Regions from separate parts of the Paenibacillus sp. GL_099_B genome, predicted to be linked through region 3. Evidence: riboswitches for the same ligand, from Rfam matches in the RefSeq annotation. Region 3 holds a riboswitch; each other region holds the start of a gene.
The links. Region 3 has a riboswitch for thiamine pyrophosphate ahead of tenA (thiaminase II). Riboswitches for the same ligand answer to the same signal wherever they lie in the genome.
Positions count from the first base shown of each region.

Region 1: it holds a riboswitch for thiamine pyrophosphate, as region 3 does, so the genes downstream of both, AC3ITG_RS19480 (thiamine phosphate synthase) here and tenA (thiaminase II) in region 3, are expected to answer to the same signal.
Region 2: it holds a riboswitch for thiamine pyrophosphate, as region 3 does, so the genes downstream of both, AC3ITG_RS04525 (ABC transporter ATP-binding protein) here and tenA (thiaminase II) in region 3, are expected to answer to the same signal.

Region 1 is NZ_CM174430.1:4,310,998-4,314,149, reverse strand. Features, by position in the region: gene AC3ITG_RS19485 (ABC-F family ATP-binding cassette domain-containing protein) at 1-1,134, shown strand, start outside; TPP riboswitch at 1,270-1,379, shown strand; gene AC3ITG_RS19480 (thiamine phosphate synthase) at 1,616-2,293, shown strand; gene thiO (glycine oxidase ThiO) at 2,298-3,152, shown strand, end outside.
Region 2 is NZ_CM174430.1:967,608-970,759, reverse strand. Features, by position in the region: gene AC3ITG_RS04535 (ATP-binding cassette domain-containing protein) at 1-458, shown strand, start outside; gene hisC (histidinol-phosphate transaminase) at 483-1,604, shown strand; TPP riboswitch at 1,710-1,812, shown strand; gene AC3ITG_RS04525 (ABC transporter ATP-binding protein) at 1,989-2,756, shown strand; gene AC3ITG_RS04520 (ABC transporter permease) at 2,743-3,152, shown strand, end outside.
Region 3 is NZ_CM174430.1:3,148,207-3,151,358, reverse strand. Features, by position in the region: gene AC3ITG_RS14540 (TetR/AcrR family transcriptional regulator) at 1-254, opposite strand, end outside; gene AC3ITG_RS14535 (GNAT family N-acetyltransferase) at 304-837, opposite strand; gene tenA (thiaminase II) at 881-1,552, opposite strand; TPP riboswitch at 1,670-1,768, opposite strand; gene AC3ITG_RS14525 (hypothetical protein) at 1,815-2,105, opposite strand; gene AC3ITG_RS14520 (NAD(P)/FAD-dependent oxidoreductase) at 2,114-3,152, opposite strand, start outside.

The DNA.
Region 1 (3,152 bases), 1.2 Mb from region 3:
GTGAAAGTGGAAGAGATGGCGAATGGACTTGGCTTGTCCGCCATCGGTCTAGATCGTGATGTGGCCGCGCTTAGTGGTGGTCAGCGTACGAAGGTATTGCTTGCGAAGCTTTTACTGGAGAAACCCACAGCACTTCTGCTGGATGAGCCGACGAACTATCTCGATGTGGAACACATTGAATGGCTGACCCGTTACCTGAAGGATTACCCGTATGCGTTTATTCTGATTTCGCATGATACAGAGTTTATGAATGAGGTCGTAAACGTTATTTATCATCTGGAATTTGCCAAGTTGACGCGTTATGCAGCGAACTATAACAAATTCCTTGAAATGGCCGACATGAATAAGGCGCAACATATTGATGCTTATGAGAAACAGCAGGAGTTTATCAAGAAGCAGGAAGATTTCATTCAGCGGAACAAAGCCCGCGCTTCTACTTCAGGTCGTGCCAAGAGCCGTGAGAAGCAGCTCGGCAAGATTGAACGGATTGATCGTCCAGACGAAGCGGCCAAACCCACATTCAAATTCAAGGATGCCCGGGCGAGTAGTAAAACCGTCTTTGAGGGTATTGATTTTGAAATTGGATATTCATATGCATTATTGCCCAAAATGACGATGACGATTGAGCGTGGCGAGAAAATTGCCATTGTTGGCTGTAACGGTGTAGGTAAATCCACACTGCTCAAGACTATCTTGGGGAAAATTCCACCAATCAGCGGTAAGACTTTCTTGGGTGATTATCTGGAAACAGCTTATTTCGAACAGGAAGTACGTGCAGGTAATATTACCCCGATCGAAGATGTGTGGAACGAATTTTCTCATCTGACACAGAATGAAGTCCGGGGGCATCTCGCACGTTGTGGATTGAAAAATGAGCATATCACCCGTCCGCTTAACGCGCTTAGTGGTGGTGAACAAGCCAAGGTTCGTTTATGTAAGCTTCTGATGCGTGAAAGTAACTGGATTTTGTTCGATGAGCCTACAAACCATTTGGATGTGACGGCCAAAGCAGAGCTAAAACGTGCCTTGCAAGAATTCAAGGGTACCGTGCTGCTCGTATCCCATGAACCTGAATTTTATGAAGGTTGGGTTACCAAAACGTGGGATGTTGAAGCTTGGTCCGATAAACAATAGTTTCTTCGAACCATTCTTTGCACCAGAACAGCAACCTCGATAACTACATGACTTCAGCAATGGATGAACAACGTAATTCATGGAAATGTACGGTGACAAAAAAAGGTGTCTATGGTAACATAGGCTACAGCTTCATATGAACACTAGGGGGGCCGCACGAGGCGGCTGAGATGGAAGAATGCGATTCCGGACCCTTTGTACCTGATCTGGATCATACCAGCGTAGGGAAGTGGCGCGTTTCAGCTAATGACAAAGAGCGTTATCGTTGACTTTGCGATATTGCCTGCAAGATGAATCATGCGGTTTCTGTGTATACAGCGTTGCGACTATGGATGGATTCTAATAGTTGTTATGCGTTATGTATAGAGTAATTGCATGCGACAGTCATTCAGTTGATCCATGAATTTTAAATTCGTGGCCACTCCCCTACGGGAGTGGCTTTTTTTGTTGTTTATATCAGCTTAAATCATGCAAGAGGAGGGTGAAAAGGACGGCAAACTTCCACGAACATGTAACAACAACACGATCATTCGAACTGCATGTGATTTCACCAGGTACAGGAGACTTGGACTCTTTTCTGAATATTGCTAAGGATATATGGCGGTGGGTCGATTATATCCACATTCGGGAAAAAAAGCTGACCCTTGAGCAACAGATGTATTGGGCGCAAAGTCTGAAAACACAAGGTGTTCCATCTAACCGAATCATTATGAATGGCTCAGATCAGCTGGATCAACATGCGTCGCTTGGTGGTGTGCATTGGGGTCAAGCAGTTATTCGCAGCTACGATAAGGATGAATTGAAGAGAGTCGATCGGCTGCGCGTAGGCATATCGGTTCATTCTCTGGAAGAAGCAAAAATTGCAGAAGAACGTGGAGCGGATTATCTCTTTTATGGGCATGTCTATGCTTCAAATAGTAAACCGAATAGCGAACCGAGAGGGCTAAGTGCATTGGCCGAGGTATGCTCCAATGTTTCAATTCCGGTGATCGCGATTGGCGGGATTAGACCTGAGAATATTGCTACCATTCGAACTGCTGGTGCCAGAGGAGCCGCTGTGATTTCAACGATTTGGACGAACGATAAGCCGGAACTGGCTGCAGCTTCATTGCGACAGGCGCTCACGGATTCAGAGAAGTACGCCGAACCAAGGAGATGAGATCATGAGAGAGGAAGCAAGAAGTCGAAGCAGGAATCGTTCAGGTTATCATCCAGGAATAGTTTCGGGAAGTAAAGTTGGAGCGGAAATTCGAGGCAAGCTTCATGCAGAAACCATTATTGTAGGCGGAGGAGTTATCGGTTGTGCCATCGCATGTGAACTCGCTACCCGAGGCCATGACGTTCTTCTGGTTGAGCGTGCGCGGATCGCTGGGGGAACTTCCTGTGCAGCAGCCGGGATGCTTGCTGCTGACAGTGAAGAATTCACTCATGCTGTGATGGCGAAACTTGCACGGCAGAGCAGAGCTTTACTTCATGAGCAGAAGGAACGAATCAGTTCGCTTAGCGGAGTGGAAATGGGGCTGCAACAGCATGGCTTTATTACTCCTTTTCGTTCATATAGTGAGGTCAGCAGTTACAAGAATAATCGATCGTCTACCTTATCTACAGACCATATTTGGTGGGATCGTGTCGCTGTCCAGCAGGAAGCATCATGGTTAAACAGGGATACGTATGGAGCATATTACAGACCTTCCGAGAGCGAGGTTCTTCCTGTCAATCTAACGCAGGCTTATGTCAGATCGGCTCAAGCCATGGGTGCGAGGGTGATGGAAGGCGTACAGGATGTCCGTTTGCATACGGATGTGAATGGAGTGCAAGGGATCGAGACTTCAATAGGAACGATGACATCGAGAAATGTCATTATTGCTACAGGGTTACATGGTGAAGAATTGATGAGGCATGTGGGTCTGAAATCGCCTGTTTTGCCTGTGAAGGGGGAGATTGTAGCGGTGCAGTTCTCACCCCACCATGCCGGTTATAGACCTGACAAAACGGTGTATGCAGAGGATATATATATT
Region 2 (3,152 bases), 2.2 Mb from region 3:
ACAAGGAAGATGCACGCCAGTCGCTTCGCAATGTAGGACTTGGAGAGCGTGAAGGTGACTGGCCGGGGGTATTATCTGGCGGACAAAAACAACGTGTCGCCTTGGCACGGGCACTCGCAAGTCATCCACGCTTACTGCTGCTGGATGAACCGCTGGGTGCACTGGATGCATTAACCCAAATTGAGATGCAGCAATTAATCGAACGCTTGTGGGTAGAAGAAGGCCTGACCGTCATTCTGGTCACTCATGATGTCAGTGAGGCGGTTGCGCTGGCAGACAGGGTGCTGTTAATCGAAGATGGTCATATAACGATGGATACCCGAATTACGCTGGAGCGGCCACGCGTTCGGGATAGCGGGTTTGCTCATTTTGAAAACCTGATTCTGAATCGGTTGCTGACTCCTCAACAAGAGACAGCACAGCAGATTGCCCAGAAACAGATATCATTCTCGATCTAATTCCACTGGAAAGAAGGCATGATTATGCAATCCCTTTCACCCGTACCCTCTCCTCCTGTTAAAGACCTGTTAAATCAAATTCCGGCTTATACGCCTGCCAAATCCATGGAACAAATCCGGCGGGAGCTGGGACTGGAAAGTGTGGATCGACTTGCAGCGAACGAGAATCCGTTTGGTTCTTCTCCCCTGGCTGCGGATGCAGTCAGATCGCTGGGTTCCGATCTTTTGGCTCAATACCCCGACGGCTCCAGCCAATTGCTGCGTGACAAACTTGCGGAGCGACTGGGTGTGCGTACCTCCCAACTGGTATTTGGCAGTGGATCATTCGAACTCCTAACCCTTACCGCCCAAGCCTATCTTAATCCCGGCGAGGAATCACTCATTCCGGTGCCCTCCTTTAACTGGTATAAGGGCGCTACGCTGCTGGCAGGCGGGGTCATTCATGAAGTGCCTTTGGTCAACCATTCACTGGACCTGGAGCAATTCCGGCAACGGATCAATGCTTCTACCCGAATCATCTGGCTGTGCAATCCGAATAATCCGACCGGAACCATTTTCACGGCAGATGCCTTACTTGGTTTACTCGAACATGTTCCCTCCCATGTTGTGGTTGTCCTGGACGAAGCGTATTATGAATTTGCGGAAAGTGAAGATTACCCTGATACGGTTAAGCTGCTGGAGCAGTACAATAATCTGATTATTTTGCGGACCTTCTCCAAAATATATGGACTTGCCGGCCTGCGAATTGGATATGGCATCGGGAATGAAAGCATCATTGAAGGCATTAACCGGGTCAAGCTGCCCATCAGTCTGACAGCCACTTCCCAAACCGCTGCTTCGGCCAGCCTGGATGATCATGAATTTGTCTCTCATTGCCTGCACTACAATCGTCAGGGACGGGAAACTTTAATTCAGTCCTTTGATCAGTGGAAATTACCCTACATCCCTTCCGAAACGAATTTCATCATGGTTGATCTGTTACAGGATAGTGGCCCGATTACCAAAGAATTGTTGAACAGAGGCATCTCTGTCCGCGGCGGTGCCGAATTCGGTATGCCTACCTGGCTTCGGATTACGATTGGTACACCTGCGCAGATTGTCCGTCTGATCGGTGAGCTTGATTCACTGTTACATTCAAACGATTAGAATAGGTTACTTTCTCAAGTCACATTACGCACACTTCTTTTAAGCCGCCCTCTTTACATTCCACTTGCATGTGATATATGCTGAACACACAACTGCATATCTTAAACATTGCACTAGGGGAGCCTTGCGGCTGAGACGAATCGAACGATTCGGACCCTTTGAACCTGATCTGGATCATACCAGCGGAGGGAAGTGGAGCGGCCTCTCAGTAAGCGGATTTTTTCATGTTGATGATGAAATTTAATGTGAATTGAACTTACAGACCCACTCATTTCTCCGGAAATGGGTGGGTCTTTTTCGCGTTCTGCGAGCAGATCAGAAGGTGTAATTAAAGATCCCGCGGTTTGAAGTTGAATTATGAATAACAAGGGGGGACGGAACGAGATGGATAACGATATAACCATTCACAACATGAGCTACGCTTTCCCGGGAAAAAGGGATTCCCCCGTGCTCTCCAATGTGTCGATGCGTGTAGCCAAAGGCGAATTTGTCTCGCTCATCGGTTCCAGCGGCTCCGGTAAAAGTACCCTTTTCAAGCTGCTGGCAGGCTTGCTTGAGCCAACACACGGAACCATTGAAATTCCTTGGGTTCAAGAAGGAAAGCGACTGGGGCAGGTGGCCTACATGCCACAAAAGGACCTCCTGTTACCCTGGAGAACCGTCATGGAAAATTGCATGCTCCCCTCTGAACTTGCTGCAGGTCGGCAGGATAAGGTAAGGATTCGAGCAGATATCCTGGCTGGCCTCGACAGATTTGGCTTATCCGGCCACGCGCATGCTTACCCGGACGAGCTGTCAGGTGGCATGCGCCAGCGTGTCGCGCTGCTTCGTACTTTGCTGACAGGTGGCCAACTCATGCTGCTGGATGAACCATTCGGCGCACTCGATGCCCTGACCAAACGGGAGATGCATCGCTGGCTGCTGGAGCTATGGGAAGGCCTTGGCAAAACCGTGTTGTTCATCACACATGACATTGAAGAAGCCCTGCTGCTCAGTGATCGGATTATCCTGTTAACTCCGGGGGGCCAAGGTCAACAGCTGCAGGATCTGACGGTACCTTTGCCACGTCCAAGACATTCGGACATGATCTACGAACCGGCTCTCGTCCAGATGAGACGACTACTGGAGGAACAATTGCATGCGAGACGGTAACTTGAGAGACAGCATGAAGGATAGCGTAAGAGGTTGGCTTGCCCGTTATGGTCTGTTTCTTTTGCTCATGATCTTGCTGCTTGTCATCTGGGAGTGGATTGTGCGTATGGGATGGGTGCCTTCCTTCATCATTCCAGCCCCGACGGCGATTGCCAGTTCGCTGTATGAATATCGCCGCCTCCTGTTGGCTACACATCTGCCCGCTACCTTGATGGAGGTTATCGTTGGTTTTGGCTTGTCCATTGGTGCCGGAATTGTATTTGCAACTGGTATGCATATGAATCGGTCGATTGAAAAAGCGTTATATCCCTTCATCGTGATCAGTCAGACGATCCCACTGATTGCCCTGTCCCCCGTCTTCATCCTTTGGTTTGGCTACACCTTGTGGAGTAAAGT
Region 3 (3,152 bases):
ATCTGATCCACCAGTAAATCAAAATCGGAAGCATAGCTTTGGCTCTCCAAATCTTTGCGAATCATCATATCTTCCTGTACACGTTGCTCCAGAATAGCAAGAATACAATCATCCTTGGAACCAAAGAATTTATAAAATGTTCCTTTGGACACACCTGACTTGTCTAAGATCATTTGTATGGAGGTGTTCGTTACTCCATGTTTCTCAAAGAGCACAAGCGCTGAGTCCAATAACATTTGTTTCCGTTTATTCATAAGTTCCCCCTGGATGATTTAGGTGGTTCACGTTACGCTATCTAATAATCTACTGCAAATCCACTGCAAACATCACATGTTCCTTCCCTATTCCCCTGATTTTAATATTTTGGTGGCCCGTCTCCTGGAAGCCAGCTTTACGTAACACTCGAATCGATCCGGCATTGTCGGGCAGTGCGCCTGCCTCCACTCGTTTTATTCCCGCTTCATTCATGGCAAAATCCAGTGCTAGCCGAAGGGCTTCACTCATGTATCCCTTGCCATTCTGCACTTGATCAAGCACATAACCAACAATCCATTTGGCTGTGGAATCCAGTTCAAGTTCGAACAGAGAAATCTCCCCAATGAGCTGATGCGTATTGTTCATGAAGATCCCGAAAGAGTAACGTTTCTCTTCTTCCCTGGCCTTGTTCCAACCTTCAAGAAGAGCGACCTGACCCTCCAATGTATAGAATGTCTCCAATCGTTCACTTGCCGATATTTCTTCGAAAACAGCCCGGTTACGGAACTGCAAATCCAGCAGTGATGCCGCGTCCTCCACGTTCAAAAATCGTAAATAGATGCGTTCCCCATGATTGCCCATCTGTATGTTCATCCTTGTCTCTGGTTGTAGTAGATTTCATTCATCAGAAATACGAGAGTTGCCTTTTATAAGCCATATCCCAGAACAGATATTCAAATTCAACACTTCTTCTGAATATGTCTTCAATGGCCTCTAGTTCCTGCTCTGTTTTATGTTCACATAATGCATCCAGTGTATCATAGAACCATTCGAATGAGTCGCGGAATTCATCACTTGCATAATTTTCGATCCAAGTCTGATAGAAATTGCCCTCTAATGAATCTCGATATTGTTCTTTTAATCTTGTGGCATAGTCGTAATACGTCCACGCACAAGGGAAAATGACGGCGATGATTTCGGCAACCCCACCTGTTTGTGCAACACTCATCATATTCGACGTATAGGCCTTGTTGTAAAGAGATGGTTTGACAGCATGATTTTCATCCAGCGTAATCCCAAATTCATTCATGTAATTTCGATGCAAATCCATTTCTTCGTATAGAATAGCGTGTTGAATCACCGTAAAGTTCGTCATCAGTTTTTCATCTGTCGCCTTCACCGCACCCATGGCAAAAATCTTCGCATATTCAATCAGATATGTATAGTCCTGAAGAAGATAAAACTTAAACGCTTCCTGATCCAGTGTGCCTTTCCCCATTTCGTGTAAAAAGGGATGGTTGTATCCATCTTCCCATACGGTTATGGACTTATCTTTTAACGTTCTTGAAAATGACATGATCATTTCTCCTTTTATTAAAATCATAATGTCCCAGCTTCAAATCAAGCTATCGCGTCCTGTCCAAAAGCAAACCAAAAAGCCCTTGTCCTATTTTCGGCAAGGGCAAAATAACATGAGTACATGTCATTTGCTCCCTACGTCAGTATTAACTAACAGGTTCAAAGGGTCAGGTTTTAACCTTCTCAACTGCGAACAGTCCCCCTGCAAATAGCTCAGGCTTATTACAACATGTGTTTTTCCAAATGTCAAACCATTCCTATTAATCTTCAAGTTCCCCTAAATCTTCTTGCAAGTTCTTAAGTCGGGTGCGGATGGTCTTAATCATACTTTGCACCTTGTTTAACTCATCCACCAATTTATGCTCATTCGAGATGTTCGTTGCAGAAGTTGAACGATACGCTGGAGATGTCCTTAACTGATCTAAATCCGATTCGTATGTCCGCCGCTCTTCCTCGGCTTTTGCCAATTCCTCCTCGGCGATGCCAATTTGGTGCTCCAGATAAATAATGTCTGATGAGTTGCCGTGAGTTAAGCGCTGTGAATACGTCATGGTTCACCTCATTTCTGATCATCCATTGCTTTTCCAAGATCATATGGCTGAATATCGATATCCAAATCTATACCAAGAGCCAACTTGGCCAGTTGACTTCCAATAAAAGGCCCCATCGTTAGACCGGACGCTCCAAGCCCGTTGGCTGTGATCAAGCCATTCCAACCAGGAACAGCACCCATAACCGGAAGAAAACCCGGTGTAAAAGGACGGAAGCCTACTCTTACTTCCAGAAACGTGCTATCAGCTAAACCGGGAGCTAGTTCCAATCCTTTATTCAAAATTTCCTGCATTCCGCCTGCGGTTACTCTTGTATCATATCCTTCAATATCATTTTCGTGAGTCGCCCCGATCACAATCTTCTGTTGATCAAAGGCTAACAGATATTGATCCGAAGGAGGTATGACCACAGGCCAGTTACCAGTGTCTTCTCGATCATGAACCTGCAAATGCATAATTTGCGCCTTCTGATAGTGAACCTTAAAATCAATGCCCAAGGGCTTCAACAGTTCATTAGCCCAAGCGCCGGCACACACAATAACCTCGTCAGCCGATATGACTTTACCGTCAACAACCACTCCAGTTACTCGGTCCGATTCATATTGAAGTGTCGCTTCCCCATCCATCAGGACCGCTCCATTTCGTTGTGCGGATCGGATTAAGGCATCACGCAGTGCACGTCCATCGATACGCGCAGCACCACTGATGTAGACTGACTGAACATTTTCCTCCAGAAGAGGAAAACGCTCATGGGTTTCTTTTGCATCCAGACGAGTAATATCAGCAATCTCCGGTGCATCTTCTTTACGAAGGTGTGCCCGCTCCTGCATCTTGTTGATTTTCTCCACATCCGTATGAATACTAAGAGCACCCACTTGAGCGTAACCTGTCTCTGTTTCCCCTTCGCTCTTGAGTTCTTCAATCAATCCGGGATAAAAACGTGCACCTGCCTTGGCGAGCTGATACCAATCCTGGTTGCGGCGCTGAGATAACCAGGGACAGATGATCCCGGCAGCAGCATCCGTAGCCTGCCCTCGATCTTTCCGG